3 regions of the Bacillus mexicanus genome follow, and region 3 is predicted to be linked to each of the others. Evidence: riboswitches for the same ligand, from Rfam matches in the RefSeq annotation. Region 3 holds a riboswitch; each other region holds the start of a gene.
What was found. A riboswitch is a leader RNA that binds a small molecule or an ion and turns the genes downstream of it on or off. The one in region 3 is predicted to bind S-adenosylmethionine.
Positions count from the first base shown of each region.

Region 1: another riboswitch for S-adenosylmethionine. It lies ahead of metK (methionine adenosyltransferase); the one in region 3 lies ahead of AAGG74_RS13550 (5-methyltetrahydropteroyltriglutamate--homocysteine S-methyltransferase).
Region 2: another riboswitch for S-adenosylmethionine. It lies ahead of metN (methionine ABC transporter ATP-binding protein MetN); the one in region 3 lies ahead of AAGG74_RS13550 (5-methyltetrahydropteroyltriglutamate--homocysteine S-methyltransferase).

Region 1 covers NZ_JBCEYV010000001.1:22,112-27,229, forward strand. The annotation lists gene AAGG74_RS00235 (alpha/beta hydrolase family protein) at 1-623, shown strand, start outside; gene AAGG74_RS00240 (DUF2584 domain-containing protein) at 675-917, shown strand; gene pckA (phosphoenolpyruvate carboxykinase (ATP)) at 956-2,539, opposite strand; SAM riboswitch class I at 2,738-2,876, shown strand; gene metK (methionine adenosyltransferase) at 3,044-4,246, shown strand; gene asnB (asparagine synthase (glutamine-hydrolyzing)) at 4,393-5,118, shown strand, end outside.
Region 2 covers NZ_JBCEYV010000002.1:180,488-185,605, reverse strand. The annotation lists gene fadE (acyl-CoA dehydrogenase FadE) at 1-704, shown strand, start outside; gene AAGG74_RS10630 (arsenate reductase family protein) at 815-1,171, shown strand; gene gcvH (glycine cleavage system protein GcvH) at 1,238-1,621, shown strand; gene AAGG74_RS10620 (YusG family protein) at 1,677-1,913, shown strand; gene AAGG74_RS10615 (toprim domain-containing protein) at 1,985-2,347, shown strand; gene AAGG74_RS10610 (thioredoxin family protein) at 2,349-2,669, shown strand; gene AAGG74_RS10605 (SCP2 sterol-binding domain-containing protein) at 2,777-3,154, shown strand; SAM riboswitch class I at 3,236-3,342, shown strand; gene metN (methionine ABC transporter ATP-binding protein MetN) at 3,448-4,473, shown strand; gene metP (methionine ABC transporter permease MetP) at 4,466-5,118, shown strand, end outside.
Region 3 covers NZ_JBCEYV010000002.1:763,069-768,186, forward strand. The annotation lists gene AAGG74_RS13525 (response regulator transcription factor) at 1-527, shown strand, start outside; gene pepT (peptidase T) at 577-1,809, shown strand; gene AAGG74_RS13535 (hypothetical protein) at 1,913-2,038, shown strand; gene AAGG74_RS13540 (hypothetical protein) at 2,369-2,596, shown strand; gene AAGG74_RS13545 (LURP-one-related/scramblase family protein) at 2,721-3,209, shown strand; SAM riboswitch class I at 3,276-3,383, shown strand; gene AAGG74_RS13550 (5-methyltetrahydropteroyltriglutamate--homocysteine S-methyltransferase) at 3,467-4,600, shown strand; SAM riboswitch class I at 4,668-4,774, shown strand; gene AAGG74_RS13555 (5-methyltetrahydropteroyltriglutamate--homocysteine S-methyltransferase) at 4,851-5,118, shown strand, end outside.

The sequences.
Region 1 (5,118 bases), on a different contig from region 3:
GGATTAAAAGCGTAGGCATGGTTCGGCCGGGCCGGATTATCCAGTTTGCATCTCAAGGGTTTGTTGTGTTTGCTCCTTTTTATAGAGGGAATCAAGGAGGAGAGGGCAATGAGGATTTTGCCGGTGAAGACAGGGAGGATGCTTTTTCTGCATTTCAACTGCTTCAGCAGCATCCAAAAGTCAAGAAGAACAGAATCCATATCTTCGGCTTTTCCCGCGGCGGAATTATGGGAATGCTCACTGCGATTGAAATGGGCCGGCAAGCGGCTTCGTTTGTTTCCTGGGGAGGCGTCAGCGATATGGTCCTTACATATGAGGAGCGGCAGGATTTGCGGCGGATGATGAAAAGAGTCATTGGCGGAACGCCGAAAAAGGTGCCTGAAGAATACAAATGGAGAACACCGTTTGATCAAGTAAATAAGATCCAGGCTCCTGTGCTGTTAATTCATGGAGCAAAAGACCAAAACGTTTCGATTCAGCATTCCTATTTATTTGAAGAGAAGCTAAAACAGCTGCATAAGCCGGTGGAGACGTGGTATTACAGTGCATTCACACATTATTTTCCGCCAAAAGAAAACCGGCGTATCGTGCGGCAGCTTACACAATGGATGAAAAACCGCTGAGGGTGAAATATGGTATGATAAAAGGAAAAGAGAACGAAAGGGGATCTCACTTTGGGAATGCCTGTTGAATTTAATACACTGATTGTGACAAAAGGAAAAGAAGTGCGCATAGATGAAAATATATTCACGCTAGAGAAAGACGGATATCGTGTGTATCCCATGGAGATTCCGATGGATGTGCGGAAAACAAAGTTCGGCGAAAAGTCAGGCACAGCTGAAGTGCAGAAGCTTCAATGGGAAGACGGCCGAACCCTCATTACGTACAAGCTGACTTCACTGCATTCTGTTAATTAAAACAAGCCAAGAGCGTTATTGCTCTTGGCTTTTGTTTGTTAAACGAGAGGGCCGCCTGCCTGTGCTATAGCATCTGTATGTGCGAACTTTTTAAAATTCTCTTTGAATTCTTCTGCGAGGTAAGCTGCCTTTTCTCTATATTCTTCCTTGTTCTTCCACGTGTTTTCCGGCTGAAGGATATGATCAGGAACGCCAGGAACGTGAAGCGGAATGTGCAGGCCGAAAATATCGTCAGTCATCATTTCAGCATCCTCTAATTTGCCTTCAATCGCTGCTTTGACCATCGCTCTCGTGTAAGAAAGCTTCATGCGTTCGCCTGTGCCGTAGCCGCCGCCGGTCCAGCCGGTATTGACCAAGAAAACGTCTGCGCCGTGTTCATCGATCTTTTGGCCGAGCATTTCAGCGTAGACGTGAGCAGGAAGCGGTAAAAACGGTGAGCCGAAGCATGTGGAAAACGTCGTCTCAGGAGACGTCACACCGCGTTCGGTTCCAGCTAGCTTGCTCGTATAGCCGCTCAAGAAATGGTACATCGCCTGTTCTTTCGTCAGCTTGCTGATCGGCGGCAGCACTCCGAATGCATCAGCCGTCAAAAATACAATCGCTGACGGGTGGCCTGCCATGCTCGGAGTTACAATGTTGTCAATCATATGAATCGGATAAGCCGCCCGCGTGTTTTCAGTATAGAAGGAATCATCATAATTGGCTTCCCGCGTACCTTCATCCACAACAACATTCTCGAGAACAGACCCAAAGCGGATCGCATTAAAAATCTGAGGCTCTTTTTCCTTGCTTAAATGAATACATTTAGCGTAGCACCCGCCTTCAATATTAAAGACGCCTGTGTCAGACCAGCCGTGTTCATCGTCGCCGATCAGCTTGCGATCAGCATCGGCTGAAAGGGTGGTTTTACCTGTGCCAGACAATCCGAAGAAAAGGGCGACATCACCTGTCTCACCGACATTGGCGGAGCAGTGCATGGATAGAATATTTCTTTCAGGGAGCAGGAAATTCATAATGGAGAAAATCGATTTTTTCATTTCCCCAGCATACTCTGTTCCGCCGATTAAGATCGTGCGCTTTTCGAAAGAGACAATAATAAACGTTTCGGAATGTGTGCCGTCTGTTTTTGAATCTGCTTTGAAATGTGGTGCAGAAAGAATCGTAAACGGCTGTTCAACTGTTTTCTTATCATTGCCTTCCGGGCGGATAAACAGCTGTCTGGCGAATAAATTGTGCCATGCGAACTCATTTACGACGGTGATCGGCAGCCTGTATTTTTCGTCTGCTCCGGCAAATCCTTCGAAAACGAACAGCTCATCTCGCTGCTTCAGATAGCTGACGACTTTCGCGTACAGCCGCTCAAATGCTTCTTCTGAAATCGGCTGATTCACCGGACCCCAATCGACCTTATGTTTCGTGCTTTCTTCCGCCACGATAAATTTGTCTTTAGGTGAACGTCCCGTATAAGCCCCTGTTGTCGCCCGGACAGCACCCGTAGAAGTTAAAATGCCTTCGTTGCGGGATAATACTTTTTCTGTAAGCTGTGCTGCTGATAAATTATGACACACATTTGGACTTGTTAATAATGCTTGTAAATCAGCGGTCAAATCAACTGAGTTCATATGAAACCTTCCTTTATCGTTTTTTTGTGTTTTGCTAATTGTGAATTAGTATAACATATATTTTTAAATAGTCTATACTATTTATCGTTTTTTGTGTATGCATATTCCAATCTTTTCCCTTGATATAGGCGCCTATTTCTTTTGAATCATATTGACATTGCAAACCTTTTTACGATAAGATATTTCATTGAGCGGATACTCTTATCCCGAGCTGGCGGAGGGACAGGCCCTATGAAGCCCAGCAACCGGTTTCTCTGTTATTTATTATGTTCAATTGTGTGAGACAACCAAGGTGCTAACCTGTTGCAAGGTTGTATGATTCCTTGAGCGATAAGAGTGAAAGGCACAAAGACCAAACCCTTTCCTCGATGGAAAAGGTTTTTTTATTTCATAAATATGCCAATTTACATTCTCTAATATAACGTTTCATTGTATAAGAGGGAGCGAGTTCCGTATCATATATACAAGGTCTTTCGGGAGGCCTTGTGCAGGAGGAAGCAAATCATGAGTAAAAATCGTCGTTTATTTACATCAGAATCTGTTACGGAGGGGCATCCGGATAAAATCTGTGACCAGATTTCTGACAGCATTTTAGATGAAATTTTAAAGAAAGACCCTAACGCGCGTGTTGCTTGTGAAACATCTGTGACAACTGGCTTAGTTCTTGTCAGCGGAGAGATCACAACATCTACGTATGTTGACATTCCGAAAACCGTTCGCCAAACCATTAAAGAGATCGGATACACACGTGCGAAATACGGATTTGATGCGGAAACTTGTGCAGTTTTAACATCAATTGACGAGCAATCTGCTGATATTGCGATGGGTGTAGACCAAGCGCTTGAAGCCCGTGAAGGCACAATGAGCGACGAAGAAATTGAAGCGATCGGTGCGGGTGACCAAGGTTTAATGTTCGGTTATGCGTGCAACGAAACGAAAGAGCTAATGCCTCTTCCAATTTCACTTGCTCATAAATTGGCCCGCCGCCTCAGTGAAGTCCGTAAAGAAGATATTCTTCCGTACCTTCGCCCTGACGGCAAAACACAGGTAACAGTTGAGTACGATGAACAGAACAAACCTGTTCGCATTGACGCGATTGTCATTTCAACTCAGCATCACCCTGAAATTACGCTTGAGCAAATCCAGCGTAACATTAAAGAACATGTGATCAACCCGGTTGTTCCTGAAGAGCTGATTGATGAGGAAACAAAATATTTCATCAACCCTACAGGACGTTTCGTTATCGGAGGGCCTCAAGGGGATGCTGGACTTACAGGACGCAAAATCATCGTTGATACGTATGGCGGCTATGCACGCCACGGCGGCGGCGCGTTCTCAGGTAAGGATGCGACGAAGGTAGACCGTTCTGCTGCATATGCAGCAAGATATGTTGCAAAAAACATCGTTGCGGCTGAGCTGGCAGATTCTTGCGAAGTGCAGCTTGCTTACGCGATCGGTGTTGCTCAGCCCGTGTCAATCTCAATCAACACTTTCGGTTCCGGAAAAGCTTCTGAGGAAAAACTGATTGAAGTTGTTCGCAATAACTTTGATTTACGACCTGCCGGCATTATCAAAATGCTTGATTTACGCCGTCCGATCTACAAACAAACTGCTGCATACGGCCACTTTGGACGCCACGATGTTGATCTTCCGTGGGAACGTACAGACAAGGCGGAGCAGCTGCGTAAAGAAGCGTTAGGAGAATAATTTTATAGCCGCTTACTGGTAAGCGGCTTTCCTTTTTTATCGTTGTATTCATGTTTATTTTTTTACATACTGTGAAACCAAATATTATTCACAGCGTCTATAAATAGGGGTTCAATGATGACAATTTTAATTATGGAGGCAATACTATGTGTGGATTTGTCGGGGTTTTTAACAAGCATCCGTTAGCTCAAACCGCTGATCAAGAAGAACTAATCAAACAAATGAACCAAATGATCGTTCACCGCGGTCCTGACAGTGATGGATATTTCCATGATGAGCACGTTGGATTTGGATTCAGACGGCTCAGCATTATTGACGTAGAAAATGGCGGACAGCCTTTATCATATGAAGATGAAACATATTGGATTATCTTTAACGGAGAAATCTACAACTATATTGAACTGAGAGAAGAACTTGAAGCTAAGGGGTATACATTCAACACAGATTCGGACACAGAGGTTCTTCTTGCGACTTACCGTCACTATAAAGAAGAAGCTGCGTCCAAACTGCGCGGTATGTTTGCTTTTCTCATTTGGAATAAAAACGATCATGTTCTTTATGGAGCAAGAGATCCATTCGGCATTAAACCATTGTACTACACAACGATCAATGATCAGGTGTATTTTGCCTCAGAGAGAAAAAGTTTAATGGTTGCCCAGAATGATATTGAAATAGATAAAGAGGCATTGCAGCAATACATGTCTTTCCAATTCGTTCCTGAACCAAGCACGCTTGATGCAAATGTGAAAAAAGTAGAGCCGGGTTCACAGTTCACCATCCGCCCGGACGGAGATATCACATTCAAAACGTATTTCAAAGCGAACTTTAAACCGGTTCAGACTGAAGAAGAAAAGCTTGTGAAAGAGGTCAGA
Region 2 (5,118 bases), 580 kb from region 3:
ATAAGGTTTTCGGGTCTGAGACACTTGATTATATCGTAGATGAAGGCGTGCAGATTCATGGCGGCTACGGTTTTATGCAGGAATACGAAGTAGAAAGAGCCTATCGCGATTCAAGGATCAATCGGATTTTTGAAGGCACAAACGAAATTAACCGGTTAATCGTGCCAAGCACTTTTTTGAAAAAGGCGCTCAAAGGCGAACTCCCTCTATTTGAAAAAGCGCAGTCGCTTCAAGAAGAACTGATGATGCTTATGCCTGAAGAGCCTGGCAGCGGCGTTTTAGAACAGGAGAAATATGTCGTTAAGCAAGCCAAAAAGATCGCGCTGTTCGCTGCCGGTCTCGCTGCCCAAACATACGGAAAAGCACTCGATCGTGAACAAGAAATCCTCGTCAACATCGCGGATATTGTCAGCAATGTATATGCAATGGAATCAGCCGTGCTTAGAACAGAAAAAGCCATCGCCGCACAAGGAGAAGAAAAAGCGGTGCAGAAGGTGCTGTATACAGAAATTTTTGTCCAGGAAGCTTTTCATGAAATTGAAGCGCACGCGAAAGAATCACTCATCGCAATGGAAGAAGGAGACTCCCTCCGCATGATGCTTTCCGCTTTGCGCAAGCTGACGCGCGTAACGCCTAAAAACGTCATTCAGAAAAAACGCGAAGCAGCGGCGGCCGTTTTCGAAGCTGAAAAATATATTGTCTGATTGTCCGAGAGCTCCGCATTAAGCGGAGCTTTTTTTAAGAAGCACAGGTTTAGGCTTTTAAAACAAACTGTGTTAAAATAACCTCGATTATTTTATTGAGGGGGAAGAAGATGTCGTTAACTTTTTACTGGTACCCTAAATGCGGAACGTGCCGCAAAGCAAAGAAATGGTTAGAAGAGCATGGAAAAGAATTCAACGAAATACATATTGCAGAGCAGCCTCCAAGCAAAGAGGAACTAAAGGCGCTTTATGAAAAAAGCGGACTGGATCTCAAGAAATTTTTCAACACAAGCGGCATGAAATACCGCGAGCTGAATCTCAAAGAAAAGCTGTATCATATGTCGGAGGACGAACAGCTAGAACTGCTGGCTTCAGACGGAATGCTGATCAAACGCCCGCTTACAACAGACGGCGAAAAAGTGACAGTCGGATTCAAAGAAGACCAATTTGAAGAAAACTGGGCTTAATGTCAATTTTTTTTGAAAAGTGTGGTATCTTCTTATTATAGTGCTGTAAAAAATGGAGGGATTCAATTGAGCATACCTAAAGATTTGCGTTACTCAGGAGAACACGAGTGGGTGAAAGTTGAAGGAGAAAAAGCCAGAATCGGAATTACGCATTTTGCCCAAGCCGAACTAGGCGATATCGTGTTTGTCGAACTTCCTGAAGTTGGCGCTGAAATCAAAGCGGACGAGCCATTCGGCAGTGTTGAATCCGTTAAAACGGTATCTGAGCTTTATGCACCGATTAATGGAACGGTTGTGGAAATAAACGAAGATCTTGATGACAGTCCGGAATTCGTTAACGAATCACCGTACGAGAAAGCATGGATGATCGTTGTTGAACCGTCTGACGCTTCTGAAATTGAAAAACTGATGACAGCAGAGCAATACGAAGAAATGACACAAGAAGACTAAAACAGGATAGCTGTGAAGGCAATTGGACACGCTAACGTTATGGGAGGTGTCCAATATGGCTTTCAGCAAACAAAAGCTCGATGTCACCAATGATGTGACAGGCCGCTTTCAAAATGGCCAGCTCTCGTTATATCATGATAATGAGAAGATCGGCCAAATGACAAGCATGGATGAATATGAGCTTAAATCAGGCTATTCCTTTGAAAATGAGAAATTTTATAAGACAGCCGATGTGGTCTCAGGAAATGATGAAAAATACGTGGATTGTGACTATGAAAACGGCTGGTGTTAATGTTGGCGGTGAATTTCACTGCCTTCTTTTACAATCTGAACGTTTCAAATTTAACGCAGCAGGTGATAAAGATGGATGAGCTGGAAAAGGTGATGATTGTCGAAGGAAAATCAGATAAAGAGAAAGTTGAAAGTGTCCTGAATGAACCAGTGCGCATTATCTGTACCAACGGAACAATCAGCCAGCTGAAGCTTGAGGAATTGGCTGACGAGCTATACGATAAAGACGTCTATATATTAGTTGATGCTGATGAATCAGGCGAGACATTAAGAAAACAGCTGAAAAGAGAATTTAATGACGCCTGCCATTTGCATATAGACAGAGCCTATAAGGAAGTAGAGGCTGCGCCGAAACACCATGTCGCTTCTGTACTGCTCCGCGCAAATTTAAATGTCCATACTATTTTTCTTGAAAGAAAGTCCCGAGGTGTATAGCATGAAAGAACTACAAGAACACGAGCTAGAGCACATCGCAGATGATGTGTATCTCCTATATTTATATACTCCGTTTTGCGGCACCTGCCAGCTTGCAAGCAAAATGCTGACAGTGGTGAAGGAAATGCTGCCTGATGTCGCCTTCTATCAAAACAATGTCAATTACTCTCCGACATTCGCAAAAGCGTATCAAATTGAAAGTGTCCCGTGTTTTCTCCTGTTTAAAGGCGGAAAAGTGGTCGAAAGAGGATATGCGTTTCATTCTGTTTCTTATTTATATGAGCTGATTAAACAAAAATCATCTTCCGCGTCCCATTTGTGACATATTTCTCAGCGTATTTCAATGAAATTGTCGTTCGTTTTATAAAGGGGTTCTTGCGTCAAAAAGAGAAATGTCTATGTATGACCAACAAATAGGAGGTTGTACATATGGAGAAAGCAGAAGTGTTAGAAGATGAGTATCAGCATCTGTTTTTAAAACCTCTTTTGAACGCATCAACATTACTCATTACCTTCCAGGGAGAAACAGAAGCCTTAACCGTCTCGATAAACGAACAGGGGGAAATGAAAAAAATTTCTCCGCCCCCAGCGTCCAACCTGACCTTTTACGGAAACCAAGCGGAAATTATTCATCTGTTGCACGGAGATATTTCCCTGCAGCATTTGATCCAGAGGGGAAGCCTGAAAGTGAAGGGCTCATTCAGGGCTCTCTTAAAACTAGAAGCTATTCTCTGGCTGACAAATGGATTTTTTCAGAGGATTTTAAAAAGTGAAAAAATAGAAAATTATTATAATAGTAAAAGTTGACATCATTTATTTTATTGACATTTCATCATTCGCCATGCTATTCTACATTAAGAATTTCCGGACGAAAAAGACTATATATTTCTCTTATCAAGAGAGGTGGAGGGAAGTGCCCTATGAAGCCCGGCAACCATCAACGCTGTTGAAATGGTGCCAATTCACACGAAGCGTTCAGCTTTGAAAGATGAGAGAAAGGCGTTTTATATAAGCCTTTCTGCTCACATGTGCAGAAAGGCTTTTCTTTTGCCGAATATCCCGGAAGATTTCTTAGAATAGTGTTAAGGCAGGTGATTGCTTTGATCAATCTTCAAGATGTTTCAAAAGTTTATAAGTCGAAACATGGAGATGTCAATGCTGTCCAAAATGTCTCTCTTTCCATACAAAAAGGTGAGATTTTTGGAATTATAGGATATAGCGGAGCTGGTAAAAGTTCCTTAATCCGTCTGCTGAACGGCCTTGAGAAACCAACCTCAGGAACCGTGGAAGTGGCGGGAACTAAAATTAATGAAGTAAACGGACGCGCTTTAAGAAATGCACGCCATGACATCAGCATGATTTTCCAGCATTTCAATTTGCTTTGGTCGCGGACCGTCAGAGATAATATCATGTTTCCTTTAGAAATTGCCGGGGTGAAAAAAAGCGAACGGATGAAGCGCGCTAACGAACTGATTAAACTGGTCGGTTTAGAAGGAAAAGAAAAATCTTACCCGTCTCAGCTGAGCGGCGGGCAGAAGCAGCGCGTCGGAATCGCAAGAGCGCTTGCAAACAATCCGAAGGTTCTCCTTTGCGATGAAGCGACATCAGCATTAGATCCGCAAACGACGGATTCAATTTTGGATTTATTGTCCGATATTAATGAAAGACTCGGTTTGACGATTGTGCTGATCACCCATGAAATGCATGTCATCCGCAAAATCTGTAACAGAGTCGCTGTCATGGAAAACGGTAAGGTTGTGGAAGAAGGCGAGGTTCTCGATGTCTTCAAAAATCCGAAGGAAGACATGACAAAACGATTTGTTCAGCAGGTGACAGAGCCGGAAGAAACGAAAGAAACGCTTTCGCACCTTCTTGATGAAACAGCATCAGGAAAAACGGTCCAGCTCACATTTGTCGGTGATTCGGCTGAGCAGCCTTTGATTACAGAAATGATTAGAAACTTTAATGTCAGCGTCAATATTCTGCAAGGGAAAATCTCGCAGACAAAGGATGGAGCTTACGGCTCGCTGTTCATCCATATTGACGGAGACGAGGAAGAAGTTCAAAACGTGATCCGGTTTATTAATGATAAACAGGTGAAAGCAGAGGTGATCGCGAATGTTTGAAAAATACTTCCCAAACGTTGATTTAACAGAATTGTGGAATGCGACATATGAAACACTTTATATGACGCTGATCTCTCTGCTGTTTGCCTTTGTCATCGGAGTGATCCTCGGCTTGCTGCTCTTTTTGACAAGCAAAGGGAGCCTTTGGCAGAATAAAGCGGTCAACTCTGTAATTGCGGCCATTGTCAACATATTCAGATCGATTCCGTTTCTCATTTTAATTATTTTACTGCTGGGCTTTACGAAGTTTTTAGTCGGCACCATCTTAGGGCCAAACGCCGCACTGCCGGCGCTGGTGATCGGCTCTGCACCGTTCTACGCGCGCTTGGCGGAAATCGCATTGCGCGAGGTTGATAAAGGTGTGATTGAAGCCGCTAAATCAATGGGTGCTAAAACGTCTACGATTATTTTCAAAGTGCTGCTTCCGGAGTCTATGCCGGCTCTCATTTCCGGCATTACGGTTACGGCCATCGCTTTGATCGGCTCAACCGCAATTGCCGGGGCCATCGGTTCAGGCGGTCTTGGAAATCTTGCGTACGTAGAAGGCTATCAGTCTAATAATGCTGATGTTACCTTCATTGCCACTGTGTTTATTTTAATCATCGTATTTATTATCCAAATCATCGGTGATGTGATAACAAATAT
Region 3 (5,118 bases):
TTGCGCTGGCAAAGCAAACAAAACCCAACGTCATCCTGATGGATGTCCAAATGCCGCATCGCTCAGGCATTGAAGCGGCGAAAGACATTATGTCCGCACTTCCAGATACGAAAATTGTCATTTTAACAACCTTTGATACCGAAGAATATGTCTTTGAAGGAATTCGCGCAGGCGCAGTCGGCTATCTGCTGAAAGATACGCTTCCTGAAGAATTGATTGACGCCATTCGCGCCGCGGCCAGAGGCGAAGCAATTTTTCGCACAGCCACAGCGGCTAAAATTATCAGCGAGACATTTCGCTCGAAGCAGCAAACTCAAGCCGAAGAACCGGCAGATCCGTTTACTAAAAGAGAGCTCGAAGTTCTTCAGCAAATGGCCTACGGGTTGAGAAATGAAGATATTGCGGAAGCGCTTTTCGTCAGTGAAAGCACCGTAAAAACCCATGTGCACCGCATTCTCCAAAAGTGCAATGCCCAAGATCGGACACAGGCAGTCGTTTTTGCTATTCGAAACGGTATTGTGCAATAGAAATCTCTCATCCCGCCATGATAAAATAAGACAAAGGAGATGATTGGAAATGAAAGAAGACATCATTGAACGGTTTACTACATACGTAAAAGTCGACACGCAGTCCGATGAATCCGTCGACACTTGCCCTTCCACATCCGGCCAGTTGACGTTAGGAAACATGCTCGTTGATGAATTAAAATCAATCGGCATGCAGGATGCAGCTATTGATGAATATGGCTATGTCATGGCGACTCTTCCCTCCAATACTGAAAAAGACGTGCCGACAATCGGCTTTCTAGCCCACGTCGATACCGCCATAGACTTTACTGGCAAAAACGTCAATCCGCAAATCATTGAAAGCTACGACGGAAAAGACATTGTTCTCAATGAAAAGCTGCAGGTCACCCTGTCGCCTGATCAATATCCGGAACTGTCCGGCTATAAAGGCCACACACTCATCACCACAGACGGCACCACCCTTCTCGGCGCAGACAATAAGGCCGGGATCGCAGAAATCATGACAGCTATGGATTACCTCATCAAACACCCTGAGATCAAACATGGCACGATCAGAGTCGCCTTTACGCCCGATGAAGAAATCGGCAGAGGCCCGCACAAATTTGATGTGAAACGATTTAATGCGTCCTTTGCCTACACAGTTGACGGCGGCCCTCTCGGCGAACTTGAATACGAAAGCTTCAATGCCGCTTCAGCAAAAATCACGATCAAAGGAAACAACGTACATCCCGGCACGGCAAAAGGGAAAATGATCAACTCTGCAAAAATCGCAATGAAGCTGAACAGCCTGCTTCCGGCAAACGAAGCGCCTGAATACACAGAAGGCTACGAAGGCTTCTACCACCTGCTGTCGATGCAAGGGGATGTAGAGGAAACAAAACTCTATTACCTTATAAGAGACTTTGACAAAGATCACTTTCAAAACAGAAAACAAACAATGAAGCGTGTCGTTGAGGAACTTCAAAACAAATATGGCCAAGACCGGATTCAGCTTGATATGAACGATCAATACTACAACATGAGAGAGAAAATCGAACCTGTCATTGAAATCGTCAATACCGCCAAGCAAGCAATGGAAAACCTCGGCATTGAACCAAAGATTTCTCCAATCCGCGGCGGCACGGACGGATCCCAGCTGTCCTACATGGGACTCCCCACACCAAATATCTTTACCGGCGGGGAAAACTTCCACGGCAAATTTGAATACATCTCAGCCGATAACATGGTCAAAGCCGTAAATGTCATCGTTGAGATTGCAAAACTGTTTGAAGAACAGGCGTAATGCGGAAGACCAGTCCAAAAAGGGCTGGTTTTTTGCGTAAAAACGAAACATTTCGAATACTTCCTCCGTAAAACAAGTATTGACGAATGAGGAGGAAAAACCGATGACCAAACATGCAATCGCCGCTAAGAGTCTATTGAAAAAATGGATGACAGCCAGACCGCTTAACACCCAAAAGAAATCGAGTCCCTTTCAAAAAATCAGAAAGATGTTCAAACGCTTCTTTTGATCAGTCACTTATATCTCCCCAAAAAACAACCCGCGTTCACTCCCATCGCCCAAATACTCCGTCATTTGGGTTTTTTGTGTTCAATTACGAAAAATAGGGTATAAACCAAACAAGCAAGCGCCCCCACCCAGAAAACAGGCAATAGGAATTAGTTTAATTTAGGTTAAAAGTTATATAAAGGAATTTAACCACCCGCCGATAGTAACTATATAACCAATCATCAACAAGAGAACTCACCATTTTATAAGACTATTTTCAGATTATCAGGTTAGACTGTTTTTGAGGGGCAGCTATTTATTTTTTGTAGATTAAGAATTTTTTGAATACTTATTGGCGTTTTATCTGTATAATAGAGAATACCAAAACAATTTTTGGGAGGTATGTAAAATGATTCTATTTATTATCATCGCATTATGTGGCTATCTTCTTTTTTCTTTCAGCAAGGACAATCGCCGCAAACCGCAAAAGACAAGCCCTCTGCCAGCAGCCGCACCTCATCAAAACAACCTAATCGACCTTGACGCCATCCGCCAAAAACGCCGGATGCATCTTTCCTAAACCTATATTTCAAGGAAAAGGCTGCTGACCAATTGCAGCCTTTTTCATTTTAAAAACATAACTTGAAACCTTTTTACCCCCTGTCCGTAATCTTTTACAAGGCGAATTCAAAGGAGACTGCGCAATGATCGATTTATTTATGAAACAAAAAATGTTCTCGTTTAAAGATGCATTCCACATTTATGACCGGGATGAACAAGAGAAATTCAAGGTAGAGGGCCGGTTTTTTTCGTTAGGCGACTCGCTGCAAATGACAGATTCATCCGGAAAATCGCTCGTTTCTATCGAACAAAAAGTAATGTCTTTTTTGCCGAGATATGAGATTTCAATTGGGAATGAATTGGTTTGTGAGGTGACGAAAAAAGTAACATTTTTCAAACCGAAATTTGAAATTTCCAAGCTCAGCTGGGAAATCGACGGTGACTTGTGGAAAAATGAATTCCAGATAACAGATGGAGAGAATGTCCGAATGTCAGTCAGCAAGAAGTGGCTCAGCTGGGGTGATTCCTATCATTTGCAGATTGCAAACGAAGAAGATGTGCTGATCTGCACGGCTATCGCTATCGTGCTTGATATGGTGTTATATGAAGATAAAGATGACCATATTTTCTAAAATATCATTGACAATTGATCTAAAAGTAATAATATTAAGATAATTGAAATTTGAATATGCAGATGTACCTTATCAAGAGAGGTGGAGGGACTGGCCCTATGATACCCGGCAACCGCTGTTTCACAACAGAATGGTGCTAAATCCTTTAGAACATTGCGTTCTTGCAGATGAGGCGGAGATTTGATCATTCAAGCTCTTCCTTACTCGAAGGAAGAGCTTTTTTATGTTCAACACATTTCAGAAAAGAGGCGAATGACATGGCTCAACAAACAAATGGTGCGGGACAAAAACCAGCAAAACAACACAGCGCTCCCTTCCGTGCCGATCATGTTGGCAGTTTACTGCGATCTGTTCCGGTGAAAGAAGCACGGCAGAAGAAAGCGGCCGGCAAGGTCACAGCAGAACAGCTTCGTGAAATCGAAAATCAAGAAATCATCCGGATTGTAGACAAGCAAAAAGAAATTGGCCTTGAAGTGGTAACTGATGGGGAATTCCGCCGTTCTTGGTGGCATTATGATTTCCTGGAGGGGCTTGACGGAGTGGAACCGTTTATTCCGGCGGAAGGAATTCAGTTCCACAATGCAAAAACAAAAGCACGCAGCATCAAAGTGACGGGAAAACTCGATTTTACGGATCACCCAGCGCTTGCTGATTATCGATTTTTACAAGAAATTGCTGGAGATGCGACACCAAAACTGACGATTCCGAGCCCGAATATGCTGTTTTTTGGTGAAAAGGCGGATAAAAAAGTTTATGACGACCAAGAGGAATACTTTCATGATCTGGCCCAAGCGTACAAAAAAGCAATCAAAGCCTTTTATGATGCCGGATGCCGTTACCTTCAGCTTGATGATACGTCATGGTCCCTTTTCTTTGAGGAAAAAGGCAGAGAAGTTGTCCGGGCACTCGGCGGCGATCCAGAAACATTGCCTGCCTTGTTCGCCAAAACGATTAACGAGGCAGTGGCAGACCGGCCTGATGATTTAACAATCACGATGCACATTTGCCGGGGCAACTTCCGTTCAACTTGGGCGGCATCAGGAGGCTATGATGCTGTTGCAGAAACGATTTTGGACGGCTTACACTTGGATGGACTGTTCTTGGAATACGATGATGACCGCTCTGGAAACTTTGATCCTCTCCGTTTTGTGAAGCGCAAGGATCTGCACATTGTGCTCGGTTTGATTACATCGAAATACGGCGAGCTTGAAAATCCTGAAGATGTGAAACGCCGAATTCATGAAGCCGCGCGCTTTGTCAGCCTGGATCAGCTGTGCCTCAGCCCGCAATGCGGTTTCGCCTCTACAGAAGAAGGCAATCTTTTGACAGAGGAGCAGCAATGGGCGAAGCTGCGTCATGTCATCAACATCGCCAATGATGTGTGGAGATAATCTATCATTGACAGAATCAGAAAATGTGTGAATAATAGATAATATCAGAAAATTTCATAAAAGGTTTTCCTTATCAAGAGAGGTGGAGGGACTGGCCCTGCGATACCCGGCAACCGCTGTTTAACAGAATGGTGCTAAATCCTTTAGAACAATGATTGTTCTTGAAGATAAGGTTGAGATTGTCAGACAAGCTCTTCCTTATCCCAAGGAAGAGCTTTTTATATTTGAATGGAAAGAAGGAATGGACAACATGCCACAACAAAAAACACCCGCAGAACAAAAATCACTTCAAAGAAAAAAACCGCCGTTTCGCGCGGATCAAGTCGGAAGCTTGCTGAGATCAGAGCCCGTTAAAAAAGCGCGGCTGCAAAAAGCGGCCGGCGATATAACGGCTGAGCAGCTTCGCCAAATCGAAAATGATGAAATCATCCGCATCGTGGAAAAACAGAAGGAAACCGGCCTGAACGTCGTGACAGACGGTGAATTCCGCAGAGCATGGTGGCACTTTGATTTTCTGG